DNA from 3 places in the Streptomyces sp. NPDC031479 genome. Region 3 is predicted to be linked to each of the others. Evidence: riboswitches for the same ligand, from Rfam matches in the RefSeq annotation. Region 3 holds a riboswitch; each other region holds the start of a gene.
What was found. A riboswitch is a leader RNA that binds a small molecule or an ion and turns the genes downstream of it on or off. The one in region 3 is predicted to bind cyclic di-AMP.

Region 1: linked by a shared signal. The riboswitch ahead of ACZ5D2_RS23140 (M23 family metallopeptidase) and the one ahead of ACZ5D2_RS08590 (M23 family metallopeptidase) in region 3 are both predicted to bind cyclic di-AMP.
Region 2: linked by a shared signal. The riboswitch ahead of ACZ5D2_RS17915 (transglycosylase family protein) and the one ahead of ACZ5D2_RS08590 (M23 family metallopeptidase) in region 3 are both predicted to bind cyclic di-AMP.

What each region holds. Positions count from the first base shown of each region.
Region 1 covers NZ_JBVIKC010000021.1:42,754-52,728, forward strand. The annotation lists gene ACZ5D2_RS23110 (thymidine kinase) at 1-100, opposite strand, end outside; gene ACZ5D2_RS23115 (alkaline phosphatase family protein) at 300-1,505, opposite strand; gene ACZ5D2_RS23120 (DUF5998 family protein) at 1,505-2,104, opposite strand; gene ACZ5D2_RS23125 (bifunctional acetate--CoA ligase family protein/GNAT family N-acetyltransferase) at 2,152-5,004, opposite strand; gene ACZ5D2_RS23130 (HPr family phosphocarrier protein) at 5,215-5,496, shown strand; gene ACZ5D2_RS23135 (GntR family transcriptional regulator) at 5,796-6,461, opposite strand; gene ACZ5D2_RS23140 (M23 family metallopeptidase) at 6,659-7,459, opposite strand; cyclic di-AMP (ydaO/yuaA leader) riboswitch at 7,472-7,630, opposite strand; gene ACZ5D2_RS23145 (M16 family metallopeptidase) at 7,859-9,226, opposite strand; gene ACZ5D2_RS23150 (M16 family metallopeptidase) at 9,247-9,975, opposite strand, start outside.
Region 2 covers NZ_JBVIKC010000014.1:83,120-93,094, forward strand. The annotation lists gene ACZ5D2_RS17905 (FtsB family cell division protein) at 9-497, opposite strand; gene eno (phosphopyruvate hydratase) at 597-1,883, opposite strand; gene ACZ5D2_RS17915 (transglycosylase family protein) at 2,177-2,929, opposite strand; cyclic di-AMP (ydaO/yuaA leader) riboswitch at 2,932-3,101, opposite strand; gene ACZ5D2_RS17920 (transglycosylase family protein) at 3,377-4,393, opposite strand; gene ACZ5D2_RS17925 (cytochrome P450 family protein) at 4,530-5,813, opposite strand; gene ACZ5D2_RS17930 (globin domain-containing protein) at 5,935-7,140, shown strand; gene ACZ5D2_RS17935 (nucleoside triphosphate pyrophosphohydrolase) at 7,204-8,190, opposite strand; gene ACZ5D2_RS17940 (SurA N-terminal domain-containing protein) at 8,321-8,947, opposite strand; gene ACZ5D2_RS17945 (YfhO family protein) at 9,125-9,975, shown strand, end outside.
Region 3 covers NZ_JBVIKC010000005.1:172,399-182,373, forward strand. The annotation lists gene ACZ5D2_RS08585 (SGNH/GDSL hydrolase family protein) at 1-495, opposite strand, end outside; gene ACZ5D2_RS08590 (M23 family metallopeptidase) at 659-1,678, opposite strand; cyclic di-AMP (ydaO/yuaA leader) riboswitch at 1,681-1,847, opposite strand; gene ACZ5D2_RS08595 (tyrosine-protein phosphatase) at 2,164-2,985, shown strand; gene ACZ5D2_RS08600 (aspartate aminotransferase family protein) at 3,096-4,499, opposite strand; gene hpnH (adenosyl-hopene transferase HpnH) at 4,496-5,527, opposite strand; gene ACZ5D2_RS08610 (phosphorylase family protein) at 5,533-6,177, opposite strand; gene shc (squalene--hopene cyclase) at 6,177-8,255, opposite strand; gene ACZ5D2_RS08620 (polyprenyl synthetase family protein) at 8,373-9,467, opposite strand; gene hpnE (hydroxysqualene dehydroxylase HpnE) at 9,524-9,975, opposite strand, start outside.

The DNA.
Region 1 (9,975 bases), on a different contig from region 3:
CGCCCTGGAGCCCGCGGGCCGACCGGTTGTGCCCGATCTGGAGCGCCAAAGTACTCTTCCCGCAATCCATGGTGCCGGAGAAAAATACCAATTCGGACATCAGAGGAGGGTGACCTTTCGGGGCGGGCAGACCGTGGGGCAGCGGTGGTAGACGGCCCCTGCGTGAGGTGGCGGATTCTCCAGCAAGTTGGTGCTCTTTCCGCAGTCCATCGTTCCGGAGAAGAACACCAGCTCGGGCATGGGAAGTACGGGACCTTTCGGGTCTGGGAGGGGAAAGCGGAGGGGAGGGGAGGGCCGGCTCAGGTGCGGACTTCGAGCAGCGGGACCAGCTGTTCGGCCGCTGTCATGGAGCCGTGCATGCCGGCGAGGGCCGACTCGTTGGGCTCCTTGCGGGACGCGGTGATCGCGACGTCGGCCTGGGCCGCGGCGATCACGTCGCCGATCCGTCCGAGCACCCGCTCGTCGCACTCCCCCGGCGCCCCGAACCAGCCCCGGTCCAGGGCCTCTTCGCGGCTCGCGACCCAGAAGCGGTCGCCGAGCACCTCGCGCCACACGGTCAGGACGTCGGCCTCGGCACCCGGTACCGCGTAGACGTGCCGGGCCCGGCCCTCACCGCCGAGCAGGGCCACGCCCGCGCCGAGCTCCCAGTCCTCGTCGAAGTCGATCCGGGAGTCCTCGTCGAAGGGGACGTCCACCATGCCGTGGTCGGCGGTCACGTACAGGGCGGTGCGCGGCGGCAGCTGCTCCGCGAGCCGCTGTACGAGCCGGTCGACGTACATGAGCTGGCCGCGCCAGGCGTCCGAGTCCACGCCGTGCCGGTGGCCGGCCCCGTCGAGCTCGCTGTAGTACGTGTACACGAGCGAGCGTTCCCCGGCGGCGAGCTGGATCGCCGCGAGGTCCATCCGCTCCTCGCCGGTCATCCGGCCGTGGAAGGTGCCGCCGCTGAGGGCGATCTGGGTGAGCGGGGTGCTCTTGAAGTTCGGGGCGGACACCTGGGCGGTGTGCACCCCCGCCGCGTCGGCGAGCTGGAACACCGTCGGGTACGGCTGCCAGGGCTTGGGCTGCGTCCACGGCTGCCAGCGGAGCTGGTTCATCAGATCGCCGGAGGCCGGGTTGCGCACGGCGTAGCCGGGCAGGCCGTGCCGGGCGGGGGGCAGGCCGGTGCCGACGGAGGCCAGCGAGGTGGCGGTGGTCGCCGGGAAGCCGGCGGTGATCGGACGGCCGGTGCCGCCGCGCGAGCTCGCGAGGAGGGAGGTGAGGAAGGGGGCGTACTCCGGGTGGGCCTTGATCTGCTCCCAGCCCATGCCGTCGACCAGGAACACGCAGTTCCGGTCGGCCGGGGCCAGCTCGGTGATCCCCGCGGCGAGACCGGGCACGCCCTGGCCGGCCGCCAGGGTCGGCAGCAGGTCGGCGAGCGAGCCGGTCCCGTAGTGCGGGACCGGGGCGCCGGCGAGGTCGAGGATTTCCGGGTCGTCCTGCCAGTTCGGCGGCGCGGAGTACGACATCAGCGGGCGGGGGTGGCGGTCGCCGCCGTGGCTTCCGAGAGCGCCTGGGCGAAGACGAGCGTCTGGCGGACCGTCTCGGGGCCGTCGCCCGCCTCGCTGACCCGCAGGCTGAGGTCGTCGGCCGTGGAGTTGCCGGTGTAGCCGTGGTCGGAGTCGCAGTTCGGGTCGCCGCAGGCGGCGGGCTCCAGGTCGATGCGCGAGACCGCGCCCCAGCCGATGGTCAGCACGACCTCGCGCGGCAGCTGGCCCGGGGTGTAGGACTCCGGGTTGGCCACGACGCGGCTGAGGACCACGGAGGAGATGCTGGACAGCTTGACCGACTCGGTGGAGGTCGTCGCGTACGGGGACGGGGACCCGGCGTCGGCGGCCTGCTCGTCGGTGTGGCTGACGATGAAGCGGTTGCCGGTCAGGACCAGCACGGTGACGTGCCGGCGCACCTCGTTGGAGTCGAAGGTGGTCTCCTGGTGGACCAGGTACGACGAGATCGGCTCGCCGCCGACGGCGGCCTCCACCGCCTCGGCCACGAGGGCCGGGTAGTAGCCGCTGCGCTCGATCGCCGCGCGGAGCAGCCCCTGGGTCGTCGTACCGGATTTCGCCATGAGGTCCATCCTAAGGCCCGTACGGCGTCCCCCTACCTGCCCGGCGCTCAGTAGCTGGGCAGGGTGCGCGGGCCGAGGTCGGTCCGGGCGGGCGGGTGGGCCACGCGGACGGTGGCACTGAGCACGGAGAGGCCTTCCGCGGCGACGACGACCGGCTCCAGGGCGACCCCGGTCACCTCGGGGTGGTCGTCGACGAGCCGGGACAGGCGCAGCAGCAGTTCCTCCAGGGCGGGGGTGTCCACGGGGTCGCTGCCGCGCCAGCCGAAAAGGAGCGGAGCGGTGCGGATGGAACGGATCAGGGCGGCCACGTCGCGGTCGGTGGCGGGTACCAGGCCGTGCGCGGTGTCGCCGAGGAGCTCGGAGGCGACCCCGGCGAGCCCGAAGGAGAGGACGGTGCCGGCCGCGGGGTCGACGACGGCGCGGACGACGGTGTCCACTCCGCGCGGGGCCATCGCCTGGACGACGGGGAGCAGCTCGCCGGGCTTGCCGAGGGCCTCGGTGAGCTCCTCGTAGGAGCGCCGCAGCTCGGTCTCGGTGGTCAGGTCGAGACGTACGCCTCCCAGGTCCGCGCGGTGGCGCAGGTGCGGGGCGGTGGTCTTGAGGGCCACCGGGTAGCCGAGGATCCGGGCCGCGCGGACGGCGGCGTCGGGGCTCGGGGCGGGCAGGACCGGCCTGACGGGGATCCCGTAGCGGCCGAGCAGGTCGCGGGCGTCGGTCTCGTCCAGGGTCAGGACGGTTCCCCCGGGGACGCCGGCCAGCAGGGTGGCGAGGCGGGCGGCGGCGCCGCTCTCGTCGATGTCCTCGTACTCGGGAACCTGTCCGGCCTCGGCGTTGGCCCGGCGCCACTCGGCGTACCGGACGGCCTCGGCGACGGCCTTCACGGCCCGCTCCGCGGCGGGGTAGGCCGGGATCCGGCGGGCGGCTTCCGCGGTGGGCTCCGGGGCGGGCGCGGCGGCCTGCGCCCGCCCCGGGGCGGTGGCGGCCGGGGTGGCGAGCGGGGCGGGGGCCGAGGCGGTCGTCGGGTCCGGCTCGGCGGGAGCGGGCGGGGCGGGGGTCGCGGCCCGGACGGCGGACAGGGCCGCGACCAGCTCGGCCAGTTCCACGTGCACCACCGCCACGGGCTTGCCGGGCACCTCGGCCGCGGCCTGCCGCAGCGCCTCCGCGAGGTCGTCGGCGAGCGCGCGCTCGCTCACCCACGGGATGGCGTTGACGACGACGGTGTCGCAGTCGTCCGAGGCCAGGGCGGCGGACAGGGCGGCGCGGAAGTCGGCCGGGGAGGCGGCGGTGGTCAGGTCGAGCGGGGCCAGCGGGCGCAGCCCCTCGGTCAGGCAGGCGTCGTACGTGAGCACGCCGAGGGACTCGGAGTTGCCGAGGATCGCCACGCGGGGGCCCGCCGGAAGAGGCTGTCCGGCCAGCAGCAGGCCGACGTCCACGAGCTCGGTGACGGTGTCGACGCGGATGACGCCGGCCTGCCGGAGCAGGTCGGAGACGGTGGTGTCGGGGAGCCGGGTGCCGGGGACGAGGTGTCCGGCGGGGGTGTGCCGGCCTCCGCGGGCGACGACCACCGGCTTGACGGCGGCCGTGCGGCGGGCGAGGCGGGTGAACTTGCGCGGGTTCCCCAGGGTCTCCAGGTACATGAGGGCCACATCGGTGGCCTCGTCGTCGTACCAGTACTGGAGGATGTCGTTGCCGGAGACGTCCGCCCGGTTCCCGGCGGAGACGAAGGACGACAGGCCCTCGCCGCGCCGCAGCAGGCCGGACAGCAGGGCGATCCCGATGGCTCCGGACTGGGTGAACAGGCCGATCCGTCCGCGGGCGGTGGCGGGGGCCGGGGCCAGGGAGGCGTTGAGTTCCACGGCGGGGGCGGTGTTGATCACCCCGAAGGCGTTGGGTCCGATCAGGCGCATCCCGTAGGAGCGGACCTGGCGCACCAGTTCTCGCTGGCGGGCCAGCCCGTCCGGACCGCTCTCCCCGTACCCGGCCGACAGCACCACCAGTCCCTGTACGCCGTGCTCCCCGCAGGCGGCCACCGCGTCGGGGACCCGCTCCGCGGGGACGGCGATCACGGCGAGGTCGACGGGGGCGTTGATGTCGGAGACGGTGCGGTAGGCCCGCACGCCGTCCAGCAGGTCCCCCTCCATGCCGGGGGCGCGGGCCTCGTTGACGGCGTAGAGGTGTCCGTGGAAGCCGCCGTCGCGCAGGTTGCGCAGGGCGGCGGAGCCCACGCCGGATCCGGAGCGGCTGACGCCGACCACCGCGACGGAGCCGGGGGCCAGCAGGCGCTGGACGGAACGGGCCTCGGCCCGCTGCTCGCGGGCCCGCTGGACGGCGAGGGACTCGGCGGTGGGTTCGAGGTCGAGGGTGAGGTGGACGGAACCGTCCTCGAAGCTGCGCTTCTGCTGGTAGCCGACGTCCGTGAAGACCTTGATCATCTTGGTGTTGGCGGGCAGCACCTCGGCGGCGAACCGGCGGATGCCGCGTTCGCGGGCCACGGCGCCGATGTGCTCCAGCAGGGCGGAGGCCACCCCGCGGCCCTGGTGGGCGTCCTGCACGAGGAAGGCCACCTCGGCCTCGTCGGCGGGCGCGGAGGCGGGACGGCCGTCGGGGCCGATGCGGTCGTAGCGGACGGTGGCGATGAACTCCCCGCCGATGGTCGCGGCGAGGCCGACGCGGTCGACGTAGTCGTGGTGCGTGAAGCGGTGCACGTCGCGGTCGGAGAGGCGGGGGTGGGGGGCGAAGAACCGGTAGTACTTCGACTCGTCCGAGACCTGCTCGTAGAAGCTGACCAGCCGGCCCGCGTCCTCGGTGGTGATGGGGCGGATCCGGGCGGTGCCGCCGTCGCGCAGCACGACGTCCGCTTCCCAGTGGGCCGGGTACGAGGGGTCCGACGCGGTGGTCATGGGGCCACCCTAAGGGGCGATGCGCCCCGGTGGACGGGCGTGCCCGACGGGTGGGACCGCATGCGCGCGGCGAATCCGACGCACCAGGACGAACCAGTGCAAGCTGGGGAGGGTCGAACGGCGGTGGATCCGGGCCGAAAGTCGGTCCGAGCAGTCCGGGCGTCGTGAGAGACTGGTCTAGACAACCGTAAGAACCTGAAGGGCATCACCATGGCAGAGCGCCGCGTCAACGTCGGCTGGGCCGAGGGCCTGCACGCTCGTCCCGCCTCGATCTTCGTCCGCGCGACGACCGCTTCCGGCGTCCCGGTGACCATCGCGAAGGCGGGCGGCGACCCCGTCAACGCCGCTTCCATGCTGGCGGTCCTGGGCCTGGGCGCCCAGGGCGGCGAGGAGATCGTGCTCGCTTCCGAGGCCGACGGCGCGGAGGCGGCCCTGGACCGCCTCGCGAAGCTGGTCGCCGAGGGCCTCGAGGAGCTCCCGGAGACCGTCTGACCCTTCGGGTCCGGTGCCCGTGAAGCCGCAGTCCCCCCACCCCGGGGACTGCGGCTTCACTGTTTCCCGTCCCGTCCCGTCCCAGGCCGGGCCGGCCGCACGCATCCGATCACACGCGTCCGATCGCCGGAATTCCGGCCGCAGGAATTCGGCCGGCAGGAATTCGGCCACAGGAATTCGACAGGGCGCGGCGGAGGAATTTCCGGACAGCGCGACGGCCGGCGGAATTGCGCACGGCGGGAAGAGCGGGCGCACCGAATTCGCCCGCCCGGCATACCCTTTTGTATACGGGGCGTTTGTTAATGCCGGCCGCTCGCCGTGTGTACGGCAGGTTGCGAAGTCCTCACCCGCGGCCGGTGCGCCGCGGCCGCCCGTTCCGCGTGCAGCGCCGTGAGGGCCGCGGCCCGCTCCGCGTCCCCGCGCGCCACCGCGTCGACGATCGCCCCGTGCTCCGCCCAGGAGTCCACGGGCCGCGCCGGGGGCTCCACCACGTACATCCAGGCGATCTTGTGCCGGGTCTGGGTCAGCAGGGCGATCAGCCCGGGGCTCTCGGAGGCCTGGGCCAGGGTTTCGTGGAACCAGCCCCCCAGGGCCCGCAGGTCCTCCCCCTGCGCCTTGCGGGCCCGCTCCCGGCCCAGCCTGACCAGCCCGCGCAGGACCTTCAGGTGGGCCTCGGTGCGCCGGCGGGCGGCCCGTGAGGCGGCCAGCGGCTCCAGCAGCATCCGCAGCTCCAGGAGATCGGCGGCCTCCTGGGCGGTCGGCTCGGCCACGCAGGCGCCGGCGTGGCGCCGGGTGGTGACGAAGCCCTCGGACTCCAGGGTGCGCAGCGCCTCGCGGACGGGGACCCGGGAGACGCCGTAGCGGCGGGCGAGCACTTCCTCGGTCAGCCGGCCCCCCGGCCCGAAGAAACCGGAGACGATGTCGTCGCGGATCGCTGTGCATACCGCGTGCGCAGGAATACGCAAGGCCGGACCTCCGCTGGATTCACCGCCGGCGCCGTCGCCGGATTCTTGGCCGTGCTGCGACTCTATTGCAGCACACGATAATTTCCGATGACGGCCCGATATCCGAAACATTTCACTGCGGCGGGGGACGCGAAGAAGGCCCCGGCTCGGAGAGCCGGGGCCTTCTTCGTACTGCGCAGGTGCGCGGTGCGTGCGGGTCAGATGCCGACGCCGTGCTGGCGCAGGTACGCCAGCGGGTTGATGTCCGTGCCGTACGTGGCGCCGGTGCGGGCCTCGAAGTGCAGGTGCGGGCCGCTGGAGTTGCCCGTGGAGCCCGACAGGCCGATCTGCTGGCCCGCGGTGACGCTCTCGCCGACGGAGACGTTCAGCGAGAGCAGGTGCCCGTACTGGGTGTACGTACCGTCGTTGTGCTTGATGACGATGTTGTTGCCGTACGCGCCGCCCCAGCCCGCCTCGACGATGGTGCCCGCGCCCACGGCGTGGACCGAGGTGCCCTCGTCCGCGTGGAAGTCGATGCCCGTGTGGCTGCCGGAGGACCACATGCCGCCACCCGCGCCGTACTGGGTGCTGACGTAGGAGCCGTCGACGGGAGCCACGAAGGTGTTGAGGCGCTTGCGGGCCTCCTCGCGGGCGGCGCGCTCGGCGGCCTCGCGCTCGGACTTCTCCTTGGCCTCGGCGGCCCGCTTGGCCTCGGAGGCGCGCTGCTTGGCCTCGGCCTCGGCCTGCGCCTGGGCGGCGACGGCCTCGGCGGCGACCTGCTGGGACTCGGCCTGGACCTCGATGTCGTCCTGGAGGCCGTCGGCGACGACGACCGCGTTCTGGCCGGTGTCCTCGACGGAAGGCGCGCTGTTGTCCGCGGCGAAGGCCGGGGCTGCGACGGCGGCGACCACACCCGTGGTGGCGAGGGCGGCTATGCCGGCGTAGCCGGCGGTCTTGCGGCTCAGACGGCTGGAACCACGGTGCTTGCCGGGAGCGGCGGTACGACTGCCAAACGCCATGAAGGGGCTGGTCCTTTCCTTCCCTCTCGCCTACCGGGTTAGCTGACGGGTTCGGAGCAGGAAGGTCTCCTACGGGCCCCTCTTGCGAGGTGGCCCGATTCACCCCAGGGACACATGTGGGTCCCCGGCTCCCCAGGCTCGCGCCTGACGGGGACTCGGCGATCGCTGTCCGGTGCCGCGAGTGCGGCGCGCACAACTGACGGACAGCAAGGGCGACGCTAGGCGGATCATCAGTCGATCGCCAAACAGACGAGCGCTTTTGTTGCGTACGCCACACCGCATAACCGCAACCATGGCTGAAAGCGGACAAAAAGGGGTCCCGGCGGTGACACCGCCGGGACCCCTGTCACACCCCGGTGCCGGAGCGGCCCCGAAGCCCGAACACCGACGCCACGGACGTCAGTTGGTGACGACGGTGACCTCGCCGATGCCGAGCGCCCGCACGGGCTCCTCGATCTGCGCGGCGTCACCCACCAGGACCGTGACGAGCCGGTCCACCGGGAAGGCGCTCACGACCGCCGAAGTGGCCTCCGCCGTACCGGTTTCGGCCAGCCGGGCGTACAACCGCGCCTGGTAGTCGTCCGGCAGCTCCTGCTCCACCTGGTCGGCGAGGGTGCCCGCGACGGACGCCGCCGTCTCGAACTTCAGCGGGGCCACGCCCACCAGGTTCTGCACGGCCACGTCGCGTTCGGCGTCGGTCAGGCCCTCCGCGGCGAGCGTGCGCAGCACCTTCCAGAGGTCCTCCAGCGCCGGGCCGGTGTTGGGGGTGTCCACGGACCCGCTGATGGCGAGCATCGAGGCGCCCTTGCCGTCGGCGGTGGAGCGCAGCACCTGGCCGAAGGCGCGCACCCCGTAGGTGTAGCCCTTCTCCTCGCGCAGCACCTTGTCCAGGCGGGAGGTGAGGGTGCCGCCGAGGCAGTACGTGCCGAGCACCTGGGGCGCCCAGACGATGTCGTGCCGGTCGGGACCGATCCGGCCGATCAGCAGCTGCGTCTGGACCGCTCCGGGCCGGTCCACGATGACCACGCGGCCGGTGTCGTCGGCCGTCACGGGCGGAACCGGCAGCGGTTCGGCGGAGTTCCCCGTCCAGGTGCCCAGGGTGTCGGCCAGCACGGCGTCCAGATCGATGCCGGTCAGGTCGCCGACGACCACCGCGGTGGCGGTGGCGGGGCGCACGTGGGCCTCGTAGAAGGCGCGTACGGCCGCGGAGTCGATCCGCGCGACGGTCTCCTCGGTGCCCTGGCGGGGGCGGGACATGCGCAGCGTGGCCGGAAAGAGCTCCTTGGAGAGCTGCTTGGCGGCACGGCGCTGCGGGTTGGCCAGCTCGTGCGGGATCTCGTCGAGCCGGTTGCGCACCAGGCGGTCGACCTCGTTGTCGGCGAAGGCGGGCGCGCGCAGCGCCTCGGCGAGCAGGCCGAGGGCCTTGTGCAGGCGGGAGGCGGGCACCTCCAGCGAGACCCGCAGGCCGGGGTGGTCGGCGTGCGCGTCGAGCGTGGCGCCGCAGCGCTCCAGCTCGGCGGCGAACTCCTCCGCGGTGTGCTTGTCGGTGCCCTCCGACAGGGCGCGGGCCATGATGGTGGCCACCCCGTCGAGGCCCTGGGGCTCGGCGTCCAGCGGGGCGGCGAGGTTGACCTCGACCGCGACGACCTGCTGGCCCGGGCGGTGGCAGCGCAGCAGGGTCAGGCCGTTGGCGAGGGTGCCGCGCACGGGGGCCGGGAAGGCCCAGGGCTTGGCCTCGCCGGCCTGCGGGCGCGGGTGGACGGTCATCGTGACGGCTGCGGTGTCGCTCACTGCTCCGCCCCCTCGTTCTCGTTCTCGTCGGACTCGTCGGAACCGGGCAGCGGCTCGTAGACCAGCACCGCGCGGTTGTCGGGGCGCAGCCGGGCCGCGGCCACGGCCTGCACCTCCTCGGCGGTGATGTCCAGGACCCGCCGGACGGCGGTCAGCGCCAGCTGCGGGTCGCCGAACAGCACCGCGAAGCGGCACAGTTCGTCGGCCCGGCCGGCCACCGTGCTCAGCCGGTCCAGCCACTCCCGCTCCAGCTGTGCCTGGGCACGCTCCATCTCCTCGGCCGTGGGGCCCTCCGCGGCGAACCGCGCGAGCTCCTCGTCGACGGCCGCCTCGATGGCGGGCACCTCGACGCCGCTGGAGGTCTTGACGTCGAGCCAGCCCAGTGAGGGCGCGCCGGCCAGGCGCAGCAGGCCGAAACCGGCCGCCACGGCGCTCTGGTCACGGCGGACCAGGCGGTTGTGCAGGCGGGAGGACTCGCCGCCGCCCAGTACGGTCAGCGCCACGTCGGCGGCGTCGCACTCACGGGTGCCGTCGTGCGGCAGCCGGTAGGCGGCCATCAGCGCGCGGGCCGGGACCTCCTCGACGATCTCCTCACGGAGCTGCCCGCCCATGACCTCGGGGAGCGAGCCGTCGCGCGGCGGCTGCTTGCCGTCGTGCGCCGGGATGGTGCCGAAGTACTTCTCGACCCACGCGAGCGTCGTCTCGGGGTCGATGTCGCCCACGAC
Region 2 (9,975 bases), on a different contig from region 3:
GGGCGGCCTCAGTCGCCGGGGCGGTCGGCCTTGTCGACTCCGTCCCAGACGTTGGAGTACCAGGGGCGGTCGGATCCCGACTCCCCGCCGCGATGGTGTTCCGCGGCTCCGGAGCCGGGGTCGGTCATGATGTAGCCGACCTCCCCCGGACGCAGGAAGTGCAGGTGCCTGCGCGCCTGCTGCTCCGCGTAGGCCGGGTCCTGCCAGCGGGCCTTCTCGTCCCGGAGCTGGTCGAGGCGCTTGCGCGCGTCGTCGGCGGCCCGCTGCTGGTCCGCGATCTCCGAGCGCTGGGAGACGTACTGGCGCATCGGATAGGCGAGGGCGACGACCAGGGTACAGAGGACGAGCACCAGCAGGGCCGCCCGGCCGGTGAGCCGGCTGCGCCGGATGTGCCGGCGGGACTGCGAGCGGTAGACGTGGGCCGCGGTGCGCTCGCCGAGCTGCTTGAGCCTGGTCGCCGTCGAGAAGGTGGAGAACCGATCCCGGTTCCCGGCCATGGTCCCGCCTCCCCTGGTGCGTACTACGCAAATACGTCCCCGCACACGGTACGGGACCGAGTGCGGGGACGTACGGAGGCCAGCGCCGAGAGGCGGTGATTAGCCCTTGAAGCGCGGGAACGCCGAGCGGCCCGCGTACACCGCGGCGTCGTCGAGGATCTCCTCGATGCGCAGCAGCTGGTTGTACTTGGCGACGCGGTCCGAGCGGGCCGGGGCGCCGGTCTTGATCTGACCGCAGTTCACGGCGACGGCGAGGTCGGCGATGGTGACGTCCTCGGTCTCGCCGGAGCGGTGCGACATCATGCACTTGAAGCCGTTGCGCTGGGCCATCTCGACGGCGTCGAGGGTCTCGGTCAGCGAACCGATCTGGTTCACCTTCACGAGCAGGGCGTTCGCGGAGCCCTCCTCGATGCCGCGGGCCAGGCGCTCCGGGTTGGTGACGAAGAGGTCGTCGCCGACGATCTGGACCTTGGCGCCCAGGCGGTCGGTGATGGTCTTCCAGCCGGCCCAGTCGTCCTCGAACAGCGGGTCCTCGATGGAGACCAGCGGGTACGCCTCGACGAGCTCGGCGTAGTAGTCGGTCATCTCGGCGGCCGAGCGGGACTGGCCCTCGAACTCGTACTTGCCGTCCTTGTAGAACTCGGACGCGGCGACGTCGAGCGCGAGCGCGATGTCCTTGCCCGGGGTGTAGCCGGCCTGCTTGATGGCCTCGATGATGAGGTCGAGCGCGGCGCGGTTGGACTCCAGGTTCGGGGCGAAGCCGCCCTCGTCACCGAGACCGGTGGAGAGGCCCTTGGTGTGCAGGACCTTCTTGAGGGTGTGGTAGACCTCGGCACCCCAGCGCAGCGCCTCGGAGAAGGACTCCGCGCCGATCGGGGCGATCATGAACTCCTGGATGTCGACGTTGGAGTCGGCGTGCGACCCACCGTTGAGGATGTTCATCATCGGAACGGGCAGCAGGTGCGCGTTCGGGCCGCCGAGGTAGCGGAAGAGCGGCAGGTCCGAGGCCTCGGACGCGGCGTGCGCGACGGCGAGGGACACGCCGAGGATGGCGTTGGCGCCGAGGGAGCCCTTGTTGTCGGTGGCGTCCAGGTCGAACATGGCCTGGTCGATCAGGCGCTGCTCGGTGGCGTCGTAGCCGACGAGCTCCGGGCCGATCTGCTCGATGACGGCGAGGACGGCCTTCTCGACACCCTTGCCCATGTAACGGTTGGGGTCACCGTCACGGAGCTCGATGGCCTCGAACGCTCCGGTGGAGGCGCCGGACGGAACGGCAGCACGGCCGGTGCTGCCGTCGTCGAGGCCCACCTCGACCTCGACCGTGGGGTTGCCTCGGGAGTCCAGGATTTCCCGGGCTACGACGACGTCGATGGACGGCACGAGCATCTCCTTCTGGGATGTGACGCTGGGTGTGCGGTGGCGGGTGGCCGTGGGACGGCCTTGCCGACTAGAGCCTAACCGGCTCCGGGCACTGGGCCTGTCGCCGCCCGGGTCCTGGGACGAAAAAGGGCCCGAATACCCCTCTTCCCTGACATAAGACCCTCGCCTGTCCGCCCTCGGCGGCAGCCGCCGCAGGTCGGCGGCGGCGCACAACACACCGCCGCCCGGCGCGTGGGAGACGCGCCGGGCGGCGGGAAGCACTACGGGCCGGGCCCGGTGATGCGGTGTTACGCGGGAGTTCAGCTGAGCTTCAGCTTCTGCCCCGGGAAGATCATGTCGGCGTCGTCGACGATGTCCTTGTTGAGCTCGAAGAGCTTCTCCCAGCCGCCCTTGACGCCGTTGGCCTGGGCGATGGTCCCGAGGGTGTCGCCCTCCTTGACCTCGTACGAGCCGTTGCCGGTCTTCACCGTGCCGGTCGACGGGGTGCCGGCCTTCGGGGTGGACGGCTTGGCCGGGGCCGGCTTGGCCGGGGTCCAGCTGCCGGAGCCGGAGCCGGAGGCCTTGGTCTCGGTGTCGGCCTTCGGGGTGGAGGGCTTCGCCGGGGCGGGCTTGGCCGGGGCCGGCTTGGTGTCGGGCTTCGGCTTCGACGGGGTGGTGGTCGAACCGCCGCCGTTGTACGCGGAGTTGGACAGGCCGACGCCGCAGGACGGCCAGGCGCCCTTGCCCTGGCCCTTGAGGACCTTCTCGGCGATGGCTATCTGCTGGCTCTTGGAGGCCTGGTTGGCCTGCGAGGCGTACGCCTTGCCGCCGTACGCGGCCCAGGTGGAGGACGAGAACTGCAGGCCGCCGTAGTAGCCGTTGCCCGTGTTGATGGACCAGTTGCCGCCGGACTCGCAGGAGGCGACCTTGTCCCACTCGCTGACGGTGGCGGCGCTCGCGGAGCCCGCGGCCATCAGGGGGGCGGCGACCGCGACACCGGCGACACCGGCGAGCGTGACGATGCGGACGGCCTTGGAGCCGCGACGGTGCTTGCCCTTGCCGGAAAGCAGCATGGAGTTCTCCTCACCGACGCCTTCGAGGTGAGCTGTCGGGTTCGGGCGGATGAGTTGCCCGGTCACGTGTCGAGCACGTGGCTTAACCCCTAGCCGGTCGCGACCGTCTCTCAACGGCCTTTCCCGGCGCCTACCTTGGTTCCCCCGCTCCTGCCTTCGGCGCTTGACGCGACGACTGTTCCCTCCGTCCGCCGGCAGGATTCGGCGATGCGGTCGAAGGAGCCCGCGGTGGCGAGCGATTCAGAAGGTAGGCAGGTCTCTCCCCGATGTTCAACGCGCGACATCAGGGAGAAACCGGCCTACTTGCATTCCTCAAATGGGCGTTTTCGCAGGTGAGGGCGGGGTTTGCGGAAGTTCCGGAACGAGACACGCCAGTTGACCGGAAGAGACGCATGTCTCATTTACCGATAACGGACATTCAGGTCTTTCCGGATGCCCGAACTGCCCTTATTTCTTGGTTAGATCCAGGTTCTGACCCGGCTTGATGAGGTCCGCGTCCCCGCCGATGACCTGCTCGTTGGCCTGGTAGAGGGCGGTCCAGCCGCCCTTGAGTCCCTTGGCTTTCGCGATGTCGGTCAGGCTGTCGCCCGCCTTCACCGTGTACGTGGGGTCGGGGGTGCCGGACGCCGTGCCGGGCGCGGTCGCCACCTCGACGGCCGCCGGGCCGCGGTGCTTGCCCGCGCCCTCGCCCTTCTCCGCGGCCGGAGAGGCGGGGTTGGCGCCGGGGGTCGTCGGGGCCGGGGAGGCCGTCGGGTCCACCGGGGCGGTCGGGCTGACCGGGGCCGTCGGGGAGACCGGGGCGGTCGGGTCCACCGGGGTGGTGGGGGTGACCGGGGGCGTGGTGGTCGGCGCGGTCGGGTCCGGGTCCGGCATGACGGGCAGTCCGGTGTTCGGGCCCAGCGGGTAGTCCGGCAGCCCGCTCGGGCTCGTGGACGGGGAGGCGCCCGGCCTACCCGGCTGCGGGGTCGGGGCCCCGAAGTCCGTGGCGCGCCCGCTCGAACTCTTGTCGGGGACGGCGTTGTCCGGCCGGGTCGGGGTCGGGGCGACCGGCCCGTGGCGGTCGCCGGGGTCCACCTGCGGCGCCGGCCCCTGCTGGGTCAGCCCGGCCGAGGCGGAGCACAGCGGCCACGCCTGGGGGCCCTGGGAGGCCAGCACGGTCTCGGCGACCGCGATCTGCTGGGAGCGGCTGGCGAGGTCGGGGCGTTCCGCGTAGGCGAGTCCGCCCGCGTTCTTCCACTGCTCCAGGCTGAACTGGAGGCCGCCGTAGGCCCCGCTGCCGGAGTTGGCGCTCCAGGTGCCGCCGCTTTCGCAGTCGGCGACCTTGTCCCACGTGGCGGTGTCGGCTGCGCTCGCGTTCGTGGCGGCGAGCAGCGGCAGGGCCAACGCGGAGCCGGTGACTCCGGCGGTGACGACCAGGGCTGGTACCTGGCGGGGGCGTCTGTGGCGGCCGTTCCCGGGAAGCATGTGGCTGCACCTTTCGCATAACGGCGGGGTAACGGCAGAACCTAGCCGCCTTCGAACGGATGTCACAAGTTCGGGCCGGGGCTGACTTCCGGTCAGCCGATCGGTTTCCGCCGCCGGGTTGCCGGACCCCGGTGTTTCAAGGTGTGAAGCGGACCGGGAGGGTGCGCAGGCCCCGCATGATGAGCCCGCCGCGCCAGCGCAGGTCCGTGGGGGGAACGGCAAGTTCCAGATCCGGCAGACGCGTCAGCAAAGTCGCGAGCGCCGTCTGGCCTTCGAGACGGGCGAGCGGGGCGCCGAGGCAGTAGTGGATCCCGTGGCCGTACCCGAGGTGCTGATTGTCACTCCGGGAGAGGTCGAGGGTGTCGGGGTCGGCGAACCGGGCGGGGTCGCGGTCGGCCGCCGCGAGGACCACCAGCACGGGGTCCCCGACGGCGACGTCCCGCCCGCCGAGGGTCAGCGGCTCGGTCGCGAATCGCCAGGTGGCCAGCTCCACCGGCCCGTCGTAGCGCAGCAGTTCCTCGATGCCGGTCTCCAGGAGGGCGCGCTCCCCGGCCGCGAGGGAGTCCTGGAGGCGCGCGCGCTGGTCCGGGTTCACGAAGAGGGCGTGCAGGCCGTTCCCGATCAGGTTGACCGTGGTTTCGAAGCCGGCGAACAGGAGGATGAAGGCCATCGCCGTGGCCTCCGCCTCCGTCAGGTGGTCCCCGTGGTCGCTCGCCCGGATCAGGTCCGAGATGAGGTCATTGCCCAGATCATCCCGCTTGCGGTGGATCAGTTCCCCGAGATAGGTGCGGATCTGCTTCACGGAGCGGGCCACCCCGCCGCGCGGTCCCCCGCCGTGCCGGATCATCATCCCGGCCCAGTCGCGGAAGTCGTCCTGGTCCTCGCGCGGTACGCCGAGCATCTCGCAGATGGCGTAGATGGGGAGCGGGAAGGCGAACTCATGGATGAGATCGGCCTCCCCCCGCTCCGCGTCGCCCGCCTTCTCGACGATCCTGTCGATCAGGTGGTCGGTGAGTTCCTGCACGCGCGGGGTGAACTCGGCGACCCTGCGCGGGGTGAACGCCTTCGACACCAGCCGCCGCAGCCGGGTGTGGTCCGGCGGGTCGATGTTCAGCAGGTGCGTCATCAGCTCCGCCTTGCGCTCCCCCGGGATCCCGGTCTTGCCCTTGGCGTGCGCGGGTTCCGCGTGGTGCGCCGGGTTCTTGCTCAGCCGCTGGTCGGCGAGGGCCTGGCGGGCGTCGGCGTAGCGGGTCACGAGCCAGGCCTCGACCCCGCTGGGGAGCTTCGTGCGGTGCACCGGGGAGTGCTCGCGCAGCCAGGCGTAGGCCGGGTAGGGGTCGGTCGCGAACTCCCAGTCGAAGAGGGTCGGCCCCTGGGAGGGGGAGCCGTCGGCCGCGGGAGTGGAGGTCTGCTCATGCACCTGACGACGTTATCCCGGCCGGAAGCCGCCATCCCATATAGGTGGTTCGTCGCGGCTGTCCGTAGATGGGCCATCGCTTGACCTCGGCTTCCACGACATTCCTACTTTCGGATTTGTGGACGTGAGGATCTTGAAAAGCAGTTTCGCGGTGGTGGAGAGACGGGCCGAGCACGCGGTCAAGTTCTTCTACTCCCACCTCTTCTGGCACCACCCCGGACTTCGCGCCCTCTTCCCGGCCTCCCCCGAGGACATGGAGCGCCAGCGCGACCGCCTCTTCGCCGCGCTCACCCACGTCGTCGCGCAGCTGGAGAGCGAGACCCTCCTCCCCTATCTACGCGACCTCGGACGCGACCACCGCAAGTTCCTCGTCGGCCCCGAGCACTACGCGGCCGTCGGCGCCAGCCTCCTCGCCGCCCTCGCCCAGACCTCCGGCGAGGCCTGGACCCCCGTCGTCGAGAAGGCCTGGACCGAGGCCTACCAGGTCATCGCCGACGCGATGACGGCCGGCGCCGCCGCGAGCGCGGAGCCCCCCTGGTGGGACGCCGAGGTGGTGCGCCACCTGCAGTACGGAGAGGACATCGGCGTGCTCACCCTGCTCCCGCACGTCCCGCTCCCCTACCGGCCGGGCCAGTACGTCAGCGTGAGCAGCGAACGCGTCCCGAGGACCTGGCGCACGTACTCCCTCGGCAACGCGCCCCGCCCCGACACCACCGTCGACCTGCACGTGAGCCGCATCGAGGGCGGCCGGCTCAGCACCGCGCTGGTCCGCGACGTGCGGCCCGGCGAGCTGCTGCGGCTCGGCGCCCCGGGCGGCGCCCTGGTGCTGCGCCGCGAGGACCGGCCCGTCACCCTCATCGCGGCCGGCACCGGGTGGGCGCCGGTCCGGGCCATGCTGGAGGACCTCGTGGCGCACCCTCCCGATCAGGACGTGCGCCTCTTCGTGGTCGCCCGGGACGGCGCCCACCTCTACGACCGCCCGCTCATCGACGGGTACGCCGCCTCCTGCCGGTGGCTCTCCGTCACCTACATCACCCCCGCCCCCGGGCGGCACCGCAACCAGGCCACCGGCCGGCTGGCCACCGCCCTCGGCAACCGGGCCCTGTGGCGGGAGCAGGACGTCCACCTCAGCGGCCCCGCGCAGTTCGTGGAGGAGACCGTGGGCCTCCTGGAGGAACTGGGCGCCCGCCCCGACCGGCTCTTCCACGACGCCGTCCCCGCCTCCGCCCCCGCGCGGACCCGGCCCCAGGGCTTCGGCGAGTGGTTCCTGGGCCGCCCCGACCCGCACTGGCACAACCCGGCGGGACGCACCCCGCGCGACAGCTACTGAACCGGGCGCCGCCGCCCGCCCACCGCCCGGCGCCCCTACCGCCTACGGACCCGGGCCGCCGGCTCAGCCGACGCCCTCGGCCACCCTGATCGCGTCCCGGTACGCGCGGGCGGCCGCGCGCAGCGCCGTCTCGGGGTCGGTGCCCGCCGCCTCGGCGCGCGCCGCCAGCGCGAGAAGTTCGTAGCCGACGCCCTCGCCGCGGGGCAGTTCCACGTCGATGCCGCCCGCCCGGACCCGGCCGGCGAGCTTGGCCGCGAGCGCGAGCCCCGGCTGGCCCAGCGGGATCCCGTCGGTGACCGACTCCCGCTGCTTCTCGACCGCCTTGGTGGCCTGCCAGTGCGCGTTGACGTCCTCCGGGGAGTCGGCCCGCGCGTCCCCGAAGACGTGCGGGTGGCGGCGTACCAGCTTGTCCACCAGGTCTCCCGCGACGTCGTCGATGGAGAAGGCCGCCTCCCGTCCTTCCCCTTCTTCTCCCTCTTCCCCTACCGGTTCCTCCGCCCGGCCGGCCTCCTCGGCGATGCGGGCGTGGAAGAACACCTGGAGCAGCACGTCGCCGAGCTCCTCGCGCAGCGCCGCGCGGTCGCCGTCCTCGATCGCCTCGACCAGCTCGTACGCCTCCTCGATGGCGTACTTCACCAGCCCCTCGTGGGTCTGCCGGGAGGTCCACGGGCATTCGCGCCGGACCCGGTCCATGACCTGGACCAGGTCGAGCAGGCGCGCTCCGGGCAGGTCGTAGGAGCCCGGCAGCAGTTCCAGGTCGGGCATGCTGACACGGCCGGACCCGGCGAGACGGGCCAGTCCGTCCGTGAGCCGCTGATCGCCCTCGCCGCCCGGGATCACCACGACCGTACGGCCGCCCGCGCACGCGTCGACGAGCCCGTGCGCGTCGGGCACCTCCCGCGCCACCTCCACCCCCGCCTCGCGCAGGTACGGCAGCTGCGGGTGGGCCGGATCGGCGCACAGCACCAGGTCCGCGGCGCGCAGGGTCCGCCAGGCCGGCCAGGAGAGCAGGCCGGGGGCGACCCGGTGGCTGGCGGTCAGCAGGACGATCCGGCCGGGGCCGGCACCGGCTTCGGCGCCGGCTTCGGCGGGGGCACCGGCGCGGGCATCGGCGGAGGCGGCGGGGGCGGGTTCGGCGGTGTGGTCGGTCACCCTCCGAACCTACCTCCGCCCGCGCGCGTCAGGCTCCGGCGGGTCCCGCCTGCTCCGGACGGGTCCGCTGGGTGATCCACGGGGTCTGCTGGTCACCGAGGATGATCTGCTGCGCGTCCCAGCGGCCGTAGCGCGGGTTGACCTCGATGTGCAGGGCCTTCGCCGCCTGCCCGAGCTTGGCCAGGGCCTTGTCCTGGCTGCCGTAGTGCTCGAAGAGCTTGTCGCGCAGCAGCTTGAAGCGGGTGTCCGCCTCCAGCTGGTCCGGCGCCAGCTGCGCCTGCTGCAGCGCGGCCGCCGCGAGCTCCTTCTCCCCGCCCGCCTGCTGCAGCTGCGCCTTGCGGACCTCTTCGATCTCCCGGGTGTTCACGCTCAGGCCCGCGTCGTCGGCGGCCCGCTCCAGGACGGCGGTCTGGATCATCTTGTTGAGTTTGAGGCGCTCCAGTCCGGCGGTCGCCTCGATGAGCTGCGCACCCTGCCCGGAACGGTTCTGCGCCGTGCGGACGTGGTTGACCTGGGCCTGGAGCGCGGAGGTGGTGATGCGTTCCCCGCCGACGACGGCCGCCGTGCCGGGGCGCGTCCCGCCCGAACAGGCGGCCAGCAGGGGGGCCGCCGCGAGGAGGGCGGCGGAGACGGAGAGCGCTGTGCGACGGTGCAAAGGAGCCTCCAGGGCCGGGAGATTGTGCGTCGGTGCACAAGGGCCGTGCGGTGATCGATGGTATGCAGTCAGGGTGGTACGGGCCACCGCTTCGACCAACGATTCGGGGGGTGTTGGGGTGCGAGTTCACCCCCCGGCCACCGCCCTGCCCACCGTTCCTGGGATGGTCGCTCCACCATGTCGACACAGCAGCTCGCCCCGCGCCGCGTCCCCGGCCGTCCCGTCCCCGCTCCCCCGCGCCGCTCCGCGCGGCGGGCCGGCCTGGTGGGGGCGGCGTTCGCGGCGCTGGTCACCGTCGTGGCCGTGTGCGGCGGGGACGCCACCGCGCGCGTCTTCCCGTACGGGCCCCGCCACCGCAGCGTCAACGACCTCGGCAACCAGTTCGTGCCGTTCCACGCGCACCTGTGGGACCTGCTGCACGGGCGGGCGCAGGGCGGTCTCCTCTTCAACTGGCAGTCCGGGTACGGGACCAGCTTCCTGCCCGATCTGGGGACCTATCTGACGAGCCCCTTCGCCGTGCTGGTGGCGCTCTTCCCGCGCCAGGACATCGACCTCGCGGTGTACGTGGTCACCGTGCTGAAGACGGCCGCCGCGGCGGCGGCGATGGCCTGGCTGCTGCGCACCCAGCGGCCGGGTCCGTGGTGGGCCGCGGGACTGCTGGGGGCCTCGTACGCGCTGTGCGGCTGGTCGGTGATCGAGGCCTCCTACAACCCGATGTGGCTGGACGGGCTCATCTCCTTCCCCCTGCTGTGCCTCACCGGCGAGTGGGCGCTGCGCGGGCGGCGGCCCGTGCTCGGGGTGCTGGTGGTGGCGGTGGGCTGGACCGCGAACTTCTACACCGCGTACATGGCCACCCTGGGCGCGGCCCTGGTGCTGGTGGTGCGGGTGGTGCTGACCCGGGAGGGCGTACGGGAGCGGGCCCGGGTGGTCGGGCGGGCGGCGGGGACCGTGCTGCTGGGGATCGGGCTGGCCGCGCCGGTGCTGGTGCCGCTGTTCCTGAGCTCGAAGCAGGCCTATCCGGGGTGGTC
Region 3 (9,975 bases):
CCAGAGGTCGAGGACCGGGCAGTCGTAGCGGTCGGCGATGGCGCGTACGTGCGCGCTGTACGTCGCGACCTTGCCCCGCAGGTGCTTGAGGACGGGGACGCCCCGGGTGTCGAAGCCGGTGGTGATCATGACGAGGCCGACGGCCCCGGTGAGGTCGGCCACCGCCGCCTCGAACCGCTCCGCCACGTCGTCCGGGTCACTGCCCGGCCGGATGATGTCGTTGCCACCCGCGCAGAAGGTGACCAGGTCCGGAGCGAGGTCCTTGGCTCTGGGCACCTGTTCGGCCACGATCTGGTCGAGGAGCTTGCCCCGCACCGCGAGGTTCGCGTACCGGAAGTCGTGCTCGTCGCGCTGATCGGCCAACAGGACGGCGAGCCGGTCCGCCCAGCCGAGATACGAATCCCCGGGTCCCGGGTCCCCCACGCCTTCGGTGAAGCTGTCCCCGATCGCCGCGTACGAGCCGATGGTCTTGAGTGTCGTCTTCGTCGCTGCCACGGGACGACATCCTTCACCCCCGTCACCAACCTACGCCAACGTAATGAGGGGTTGACGGACCGTGATCTATACCACGCGGGGGATAAGGAATAAGTACACGTGGGGCCGGGACCCCCCTCAGGTCCCGGCCCCACGCGCGTCCGTGCCGCTGCCGCGGCTCCCGTCAGACGTTCACGCCCTTGGAGCGGAGGTAGGCCAGCGGGTCGATGTCCGAGCCGTAGGACGGGCCGGTGCGGATCTCGAAGTGGAGGTGCGGGCCGGTCACGTTGCCGGTGGCGCCGGAGAGGCCGATGCGCTGTCCGGCGGTGACGCTCTGGCCCACCGAGACGGACAGCTGGGAGAGGTGGCCGTACTGGGAGTACTTGCCGTCGGCGTGGCGGATGACCACCTCGTTGCCGTACGCACCTCCCCAGCCTGCGGAAACCACGGTGCCCGCGCCCACCGCCCTGACGGTGGTGCCGGTGCTCGCGACGAAGTCGACGCCGGTGTGGTAGCCGGAGGACCACATGGTGCCGCTCTGGTGGTACGGCGTGGAGGTGCCGCCGTCGACCGGGGCGACGAAACCGGAGCCGTTCGCGGGGGCCGCGGAACCGGCCGCGGCCGCGGGCGCGGAAGGCGCCGGGCTCTGGGCGGGGGTCTTGGCCGCCGGTCCGCGCGAGGTGCCGGACCGCGGTGCGGGGGTCGCGTCGGCGGTGTCCCCGCCGGTCGCGCCGGCGGCGGAGGGGGCCTCGTCGGCCGCCTGAGTCCCGCTGGAGGATCCCTCGGCCGCGGCCTCAGGAGCCTTCGGCGCGGGGGTCCCGGCGTGGCCGTCCAGGGTCAGCTTGAGGCCCGGGTGGATGAGGGAGGGGTTCGCGCCGACGGCCTCGCGGTTGTCCGCGTAGAGCCGCTCCCAGCCGCCCTGGAGGTGACGCTCGGCGGCGATCTTCGACAGGTAGTCGCCCGGCACGACGGTGTAGACGGCCGGGGCGGCGGAGGGGGCGGAGACCGGAGCGGAGGCCGGAGCGGAGACGGGGGCCCGGAGGGCCTGGGGCACCTGCGCGGGCGTCGCGGCCGGGGTGGCGGCGTGGGCACCGGCGGCGACCGTCAGCGGCAGCGCGAGGGCGGCGCCACCGGTGCCGGCCACGGCGAGACCGCGGGATATGGAACGGGACTTCGGACGGCGGTGCTTACCCTTTGCGGGCATGGCGAATTCCTCTCCGGCGCCTGCGAGGTGAGCTGTCGGGTTCGGACTGGAGATGTCCGGCCGCACCCGTGGAACACGCGTACGACTTCACCCCGAGCTGCCCGGAAGTGATCCGGAACGGCGACTTACCTGGTTCCCCCGCTCCTGCCGCGCGCGTCGATGGTCGGGTGCGGTTCCCGGGCGGCGGCAGGATGAGGCGGTCCACCCGGATCGATCGCGAAGGTAATCCAGCGGGAGTGCGCACAACAAGCCGTGAATTCCCTGACGGAATAGCAGGCATGAAGGATCAACGGAATTCCCGTCACCCTCCGTCCATTCCCGTGCGACAACAGCCGCCCTGGCAAGGGAATTCGGATTTCGCGATCAGGCACGGACGGTCACCGTATGATCTGGCTCACGGGGCCTGGCGCGATCTCGCCTCCACGTATGGCAAGTTGTTCCCAACCAGAGCAATTCGGACACGCAGGACACGCGGAGGAACGCACGTGACCCAGCAGATACCCCAGCCCCCGCCGAGCGGCCCGGAGCCGGAGCCCGCCCTCTCCGGGGTGCGCAATTTCCGTGACGTGGGCGGCCTGTCGACCGCCGACGGACGGAGGGTCAGGCCGGGACGACTGTTCCGAAGCGGACATCTCGCACATGCGACCGAAACCGATACGGAATTCCTCGAATCGCTCGGACTGCACACCGTCTTCGACTTCCGCAACGGAGCCGACCAGGCCCTGGAGGGCCCGGACGTCGAGCTGGCGGGCGTGCGCAACGTGAACATCCCGCTGTCGGATCCGGCCGACGGACGGGAGTTCTGGAAGATGGTCCGCGACGGGGACCTCGCCCGGCTCCGCACCGTCCTGGGCGACGGCAAGGCGGCCACCCGCATGAGGGACTCGTACCGGACGATCATCCGCACCCGCACCGCCGAGCACAGCCGGGTGGTGCACGCGCTCGCCGAGGACAGCGTCCCGGCGCTGATGCACTGCGCCGCGGGCAAGGACCGCGCGGGACTGTCGATCGCCGTCACCCTGCTCGCCCTGGGCGTCGGGCGCGAGGCGATCGTGGCCGACTACCTGGAGTCCAACGCCCCGCACAACCGCTACCGCGTCCGGCGCGGCAGCGACGCGCCCGAGGCCCGCTCCCCCGAGGTCATGGAGCTGCTGGCCCCGCTCTTCGAAGCGCGCGCCGAGTACCTGCTCGCGGCGTTCGACACCATCGACGGCCAGTGGGGCGGGGTGGAGGCCTACCTCGCCGAGGGACTCGACCTCGCGCCCGCCACGCTGGACCGGCTGCGCGACCGGCTCCTCGTCGACTGAGGCCCGGCTGAGGCCCGGCGGGGGCCGCGGCGGGGGCGCACGGGGGCGGGGGGCGTACGGGCCGCGCGGGGGGCCCGTACGGGGTCCCCGCACGGCCCCCCGCCGCGCCCTCAGCGGTTGCCGACCGCCTGCTTGACCAGGGTCCTGCCGAAGTCCCACATCAGGCCGCCCCCGCCGTGCGCTTCGTCCATGACCTCACGGAACGCCCCGACGAACCGGTCCACGTCCCCTTCGTCCACGATCAGCGGCGGGATGAGCTTGATGACCTCCAGGTGGTCGCCGGAGACCTGGGTCAGGATCCGGTGCCGGTTCAGCAGGGGCACCACCACCATCTGCGCGAACAGGCCCTTGCGGGCCGCCTGGAGCACGGCCCAGCGGCTGCGCAGCCCCAGGGAGGACGGCCGGCCGAACTCGATGCCGATCATCAGGCCGCGCCCCCGCACCTCGTGCAGCAGCTCGTACTCGTCCACCAGCGCCGCGAGCCGCCCGCGCAGCAGGTCGCCCATGGCGCGGGCGTTGGCCACCACCTGCTCGTCCTCCATCACCGCGAGGACCGCCAGCCCGGCCGCCATCGCCTGCGCGTTGGAGCCGAAGCTGGCGGAGTGCACCAGCACCCGGTCCATGGAGGAGTAGACCTTCTGGAAGATCCAGTCCTTGCCGAGGGTCGCCCCGACGGGGACGTAGCCGCCGGAGAGGGCCTTGGCCACGCACACCAGGTCCGGTTCCACGCCCGGCTCGTGCTGGTACGCGTAGAAATCGCCCGTCCGGCCGAGCCCGGTCTGGACCTCGTCCGCGATGAGCAGCGCCTTGTGGCGGTGCAGCAGTTCCTGCGCGGCGCGCAGGTACCCGGGCGGGGCCGCGAGCACGCCCTTGCCCTGGACCGGCTCGACGATCAGGGCGGCGACGTCCCCGCGCCGGAGCTCCGCCTCCAGGGCGTCCAGGTCCCCCATCGCGATCTTCGTATCGGGCAGCAGCGGCGCGAAACCGTCGCGGAAGCCGCCCTCCCCGTTGACCGACAGCGAGCCCGTGGTGAGCCCGTGGAAGGCGTGGTCGCAGTAGAGGATCCTGGGCCGGCCGGTGGCGTAGCGGGCGAACTTCAGGGCGGTCTCGACGGCCTCGGTGCCGCTGTTCCCGAAGAAGACCCGGTCCAGGTGGGGGCTGTGCCCGAGGAGCTTCTCGGCCAGCAGTCCGGGCAGCGGCTGGCAGTCGAAGCGGGTCAGGTCGGCGAGCTGGGCGTCCAGCACGTCGTGCAGGGCCCGGCGCACGACGGGGTGGTGCCGGCCCAGGCCCATCACGCCGAACCCGGCCAGCATGTCGAGGTAGTCGTTGCCCTCGTCGTCCCAGAAGTGGGCGCCCTCGGCCCGTACGTAGACCTTGTCGAAGCCGATGGTGCGCAGCATCCGGGGCAGCTGGTGGTTGAGGTGGCGGGTGTGCAGCTCGTACCGCTCCCCGCCGCGCTCGGCCAGCAGCGCGGCGAGGTCGAAGCCCCCGCCCCCTCCGGGCGCGGACGTCATGCCGAGCCGGCCCGGTTGCCGCCGATCGTCTCCCGGGCCGCGCGCAGGGACTCCTTGAGGGATCCCATCGTGGCGAGGACGGCGGTGGGCTCGTAGCCGCAGTGCGCCATGCAGTTCGCGCAGCGCGGGTCCTTGCCGCGGCCGTACTTGCTCCAGTCGGTGTCCTCGATCAGCTCCCGGTACGTGGGCACGTAGCCGTCGCTCATCAGGTAGCAGGGCCGCTGCCAGCCGAAGAGGGAGTAATTCGGAATGGCCCAGGCGGTGCAGGGGAAATCCGCCTTGCCTTCGAGGAAGTCGAGGAAGAGCGGGGAGTGGTTGAGCCGCCAGCGCAGCCGGTTGCCTCCGGCGAAGGCCTTCTTGAAGAGTTCTCTGGTCTGTTCGACACCCAGGAAGTGTTCCTGGTCGGGGGCCTTTTCGTAGGCATAGGCGGGCGAGATCATCATTTCGTCGACCTTGAGGTCGTCGTTGAGGTAGTTCAGCACCTCGATGATCGTCTGGGGTGTGTCGGTGTTGAAGAAGGTGGAGTTGGTGGTGACCCGGAATCCGCGGCGCTTGGCCTCCTTGATGGCCGCCACGGCTTCGTCGAAGACGCCTTCCTTGGCCACGGATTCGTCGTGGCGTTCGCGCAGCCCGTCGATGTGGACGGCGAAGGCGAAATACGGGGAGGGGGTGAACTTCTCGATCTTCTTGCGGAGCAGCATCGCGTTGGTGCAGAGGAATACATACTTCCGCCTGGCCACGAGCTGCCGCACGATCTCGTCGATCTGCGGGTGCATCAGGGGCTCGCCGCCCGCGATGGACACCATCGGGGCGCCGGACTCCAGGACGGCGCCGACCGCCTGGGCGACGGGCATGCGCTGCTTGAGCACCCCCGCCGGATGCTGGATCTTCCCGCACCCCTCACAGGCCAGGTTGCACGCGTAGAGCGGCTCCAGCTCGACGATCAGCGGGAACTTCTCGCGCTTGCGGAGCTTCTGTTCGAGAAGATAGGTCCCGACCCTGATGGACTGTCGCAACGGCATGGCCATCTGGCTCACCTCCTGGGGAGCAGCAACGAACGGTGCCAGTCATGGAACGCGGGCCGTACGGCACGCAGCACGCGGAAGGCCGATATTCCACCGCGCACCGTGCCGATACGGACGAGCTCGTGCTCCGGAGCGTCCACGATCACCCGGACGGCCGCAAGGGGACGGTCGGCGCCCCCGTGTGCGGTCCACAGGGTGGCCGCGGACTCCATGTCGACCGCGATGGCACCGGTGGCGCGCAGCTGCGCGCGCTCCTGCCCGCGGACGACGTGGTCGGATCCGGTCAGTGCGCCGAGGTGCACGGTCCGGCCGGGCACCGCCCGGGCCAGTGCCTCGGCGAGGAGGGCGGTGCCGGTGCAGGCGACCGCCCCGCGCGGGTCCCGGGTCTCCTCGGCGACGACCAGGTCGCCGGGGTGCATCCCGGGGACGAGGCCGGCGCAGAAGCCGGTCGCCAGGACGGCGGCCCGCTCCATGCCCGGCCGCCCCAGGGCGCGGGTGAGGGCGCGCTCGGCCGCGCGCGGGCCCATGCCGGTGCGCAGCAGCGCCCCGTCCGGTGCGCCGCCGCGGCCCGCGCTGCGCAGGGCCGCCTGCTCGATGCGCAGGGCGCAGGCGATCAGCAGCGGGGGCCGGGGCGGTGGCGCTCCGGCGGCCATCAGGACCCTCCGGCCGGCCGGTGGGCCCCGGCCGTGCGCGGACCGTCCGGGCCGAACGGTTCTCCGTGGAGGTAGCGGCCCAGCGCGGTGAGCGGGAACACCTGCCGGTAGAGGTGGTAGTTGATGGAGAAGTCCCAGGGGAAGCCGGTGCCGGTGAAGTACGGCTCGTCCCAGGTCCCGTCCGGGCGCTGGGTCCCGACCAGGTACGCCAGTCCCCGCTCGACGGCACCGCCGTCGCGCTCCCCCGCCGACAGCAGCGCCATCAGCGCCCAGGCGGTCTGGGAGGCGGTGGAGGCGCCCTTGCCGGCCCATGACCGGTCCTGGTAGGAGCGCTGGTCCTCGCCCCAGCCGCCGTCCTCGTTCTGTACGGATTCCAGCCAGCGCACGGCCCGCCGGACCGCGGGGTGCGAGGGGGCGATGCCGGCGGCGGTGAGGGCCGGGACCACCGAGCCCGTCCCGTAGACGTAGTTGGTGCCCCAGCGCCCGAACCAGGCGCCGTCCGGCTCCTGTTCGGCGAGCAGCCAGGCGATGCCGCGTCGGGTGCGGGGGTCGGCGGCCTTGCCCTCGAAGGCGAGCATCTCGACGACGTGGGCGGTGACGTCGGCCGAGGGCGGGTCGATGACCTCGCCGAAGTCGCAGAAGGGCAGCCGGTTGGGGAAGGGGCTGGTGTTGTCGGCGTCGAAGGCGCCCCAGGCGCCGTTCTTCGACTGCATGCCGAGGTTCCAGGACACCCCGCGGGCGATGGCGGCCTCGACCTTCGCCGGTTCGGGGTGGTGGATGCGGCGCAGGGCCAGGACGACCTCGGCGGTGTCGTCGATGTCCGGGTAGTTGTCGTTGTGGAACTCGAAGGCCCAGCCGCCCGGTTCGAGCCCGGGGCGGCGCACGGCCCAGTCGCCGCTGCGCCGGATCTCCTCGCCGAGCATCCAGTCGGCGGCCTTGACCAGGGCGGGGTGGTCGGGGCGCACCCCGGCGTCGGCGAGGGCGATCGCGGCGAGGCAGGTGTCCCACACCGGGGACTGGCAGGCCTCGATCATCCGGGCGCCGTCCTCGCGCCAGACCGCGAACCGGTCGAGGGACTCCAGTCCGGCCCGCATCACCGGGTGCCCCAGGTCGTAGCCGAGCAGGTGCAGGGCGATGACGGAGTACACCGCGGGTGGCTGGATCCCGCCCCAGCAGCCGTCGTTCTCCTGGCGCTCGACGATCCAGCGGCCGGCGGCCGTCATGGCGGCCTTGCGCAGCCGGCCCGGGGCGAACCGCCGGTAGACGTGCAGGGCCTTGTCCATCCGCTGGAAGGCCCCTTCCCAGGTGGCCAGCGGAGCGGTCGGCCTGGCCGGGAAGGGGGTGCGCGCGTCGGTGTGCAGCTCGTCGAGCGCGAAGGGGGCCGGGCGGACGGGCCGCAGGGCCGAGACGACGGTGAGCGGGACGATGGTCTGGCGGGCCCAGCAGCCGAAGTCGTAGATGTTCAGGGGCGCCCAGGAGGGCAGGAAGACCAGCTCGGGCGGGAGTTCGGGCAGGTGGTCCCAGTTCCACCAGCCGAACAGGGCGAGCCAGATCCGGGTGAACACCCGGGCGGCGGCGATCCCCCCGCGGGCCCGGATCCAGGCCGAGGCGCGGGCCATGTGCGGGGCTCCGGGGTCGTCCCCGGCGAGGCGCAGGGCGACGTACGCCTCGATGGTGGCGGAGAGTTCGGGCGGCCCGCCGTGGAAGGTGGCCCACGTCCCGTCCTCTCGCTGTTCACCCCGGATGAAGAGGGCGGCGGCGCGCGTGGTGGCCTCGTCCCGGATGCCGAGGAACTGCCGCAGCAGCAGGTCCTCGGCATCCATGGTGACGTTGGTCTCCAGGTCGCCCTTCCACCACCCGGCCGGGTCCTGGCGCTCCAGCAGCGCGCGGACGGCCTTGTCGGTGGCCTCCTGGACACCGCGCGGCGGGCCGCCGGGCCCGCCCCGGGCTCCGGGCGGCCCCGCGGGCGCGCCCGCCGGCGCGGCGGGCGGCGGGGCGGCCGTCGCGGCCGTCCCGCCCTCGTGTTCCGGATCCGCACCGCGGGCCATCGCACCGGCGCCGTCGGTCGTCGCTGTCATGGCTTCCCCTTAGAACAGTGTCCTCTGCTGTGCTGGGGTCTGCCGTCGGCCGGTGCGCTCTAGCAGGTGGCGGCGCCGGCCGGCGACTCGCGCTTCATATCCGCTGCCGGGTGGCGATCACCTCTTGCGCACGACGACGAAGTCGGCGAGGGCGACGAGCTGGTCCCGTACCCGCTGCGGCATGTTCACGTCGTCCAGGGCGCGGATCGCCACCGCGTGCTGGCGCCGGGCCTCGTCGGCGGTCCACTGGCGGCCGCCCGCCGCCTCGATGAGCGCGGCGCGGTGGGCGAACTCCTCCTCGGAGAAGTTCTCGAAGTCGTTGCTCTTGGCGTCGGCGGCGAGCAGCTGCGCGAGTTCCTCGCAGGCGGGTCCGCCGGCCGCGAGGGCGGCGACCACGGGCAGGGACTTCTTGCGCTGGCGCAGGTCGCTCCAGGTCTGCTTGCCGGTGGCGTCCGGGTCGCCCCAGATGCCGAGGAGGTCGTCGACGGCCTGGAAGGCGAGGCCGAGGTGGTAGCCGTACTCCTCCAGCTTGTCGGCGGTGCGGTCGTCGGCGCCGCCCAGGACGGCGCCGATGGAGACCGCGCAGGCGAGCAGGGCGCCCGTCTTGTTGCCCTCCATCTCCAGGCACTCCTCGACGCTGACGCTCTCGCGGTGCTCGTAGGAGATGTCCTGGGCCTGGCCGTCGATGAGCTTGCGGCTGGCGGTGGTCAGACGGCGGGCCGCGCGGCCCGCCTCGACGGTGCCCAGCTCCAGCAGGACCTCGTTGGCGAGGGCGAAGAGGGCGTCGCCGACGAGGATCGCCAGCGCCGGTCCGTGGACCTTCCAGACCGTGTCGCGGTGGCGGCGCTGTTCGTCGCCGTCCATCAGGTCGTCGTGCAGCAGCGAGAAGTTGTGGACGAGCTCCACGGCGACGGCGCCCGGGATGCCGACCTCCGCGGAGGCACCGGCGGCTTCGGCGGAGAGCAGGGCGAGGGCGGGCCGGACGGCCTTGCCCCCGTCGCCGTCCGCCGGGTTGCCCTGGGCGTCGATCCAGCCGAAGTGGTAGGCGGCGACCGTGTCCATGGGCGCCGCGAGCCGGTCTACGGCGGCGCGGAGCACGGGGGTCGACAGCGTGCGGCCGCGTTCCAGGAGGGCGAGCGTGTCCGCCTGCTCCCCGCCGGCCGTGCCCACACTGGCAGCCGTGTTCTCGACAGCCGGGTTCCCCGGGTTCACTGGCTCTCCTCTGGTTCCTGTACGTGCTGTGCCGGTTGTGCTGGTGGTCGTGGTCGTCATGCCGCCTCCCACGGAGGACGTCCGGCGGGGCGGCCCAGGGCGCTGAGTGCCTCCCGTGCCGCACCGGTGCCGCTGCGGACCGCGCTCTCCATGGTCGCGGGCCAGCCGGTGGCGGTCCACGCACCGGCGAGGTAGAGGCCCGGCGTGTCGGTCCGGTTGCCGGGGCGCAGCCGGCCGACGCCCGGACTCGGGGCGAAGGTGGCGGTGCGTTCCCGGGTGACGAAGAAGTCGCGCACCTTCGCGCCGCGGGCGGCGGGCAGCAGCCGCTCCAGCTCCGGCAGGTACTTGGCGCGCAGGACGGACACCGGTTCGTCGATGTCGTCCTGGGCCGCCGACTGGGACAGGGCCAGGTACTGGCCGCCGTCGGTGAGGCCGGAGGCGTCGGTGCGGTCGAAGACCCACTGGACGGGGGAGCCCAGGGCCGCGAAGAAGGGCTGCCTGAGCACCT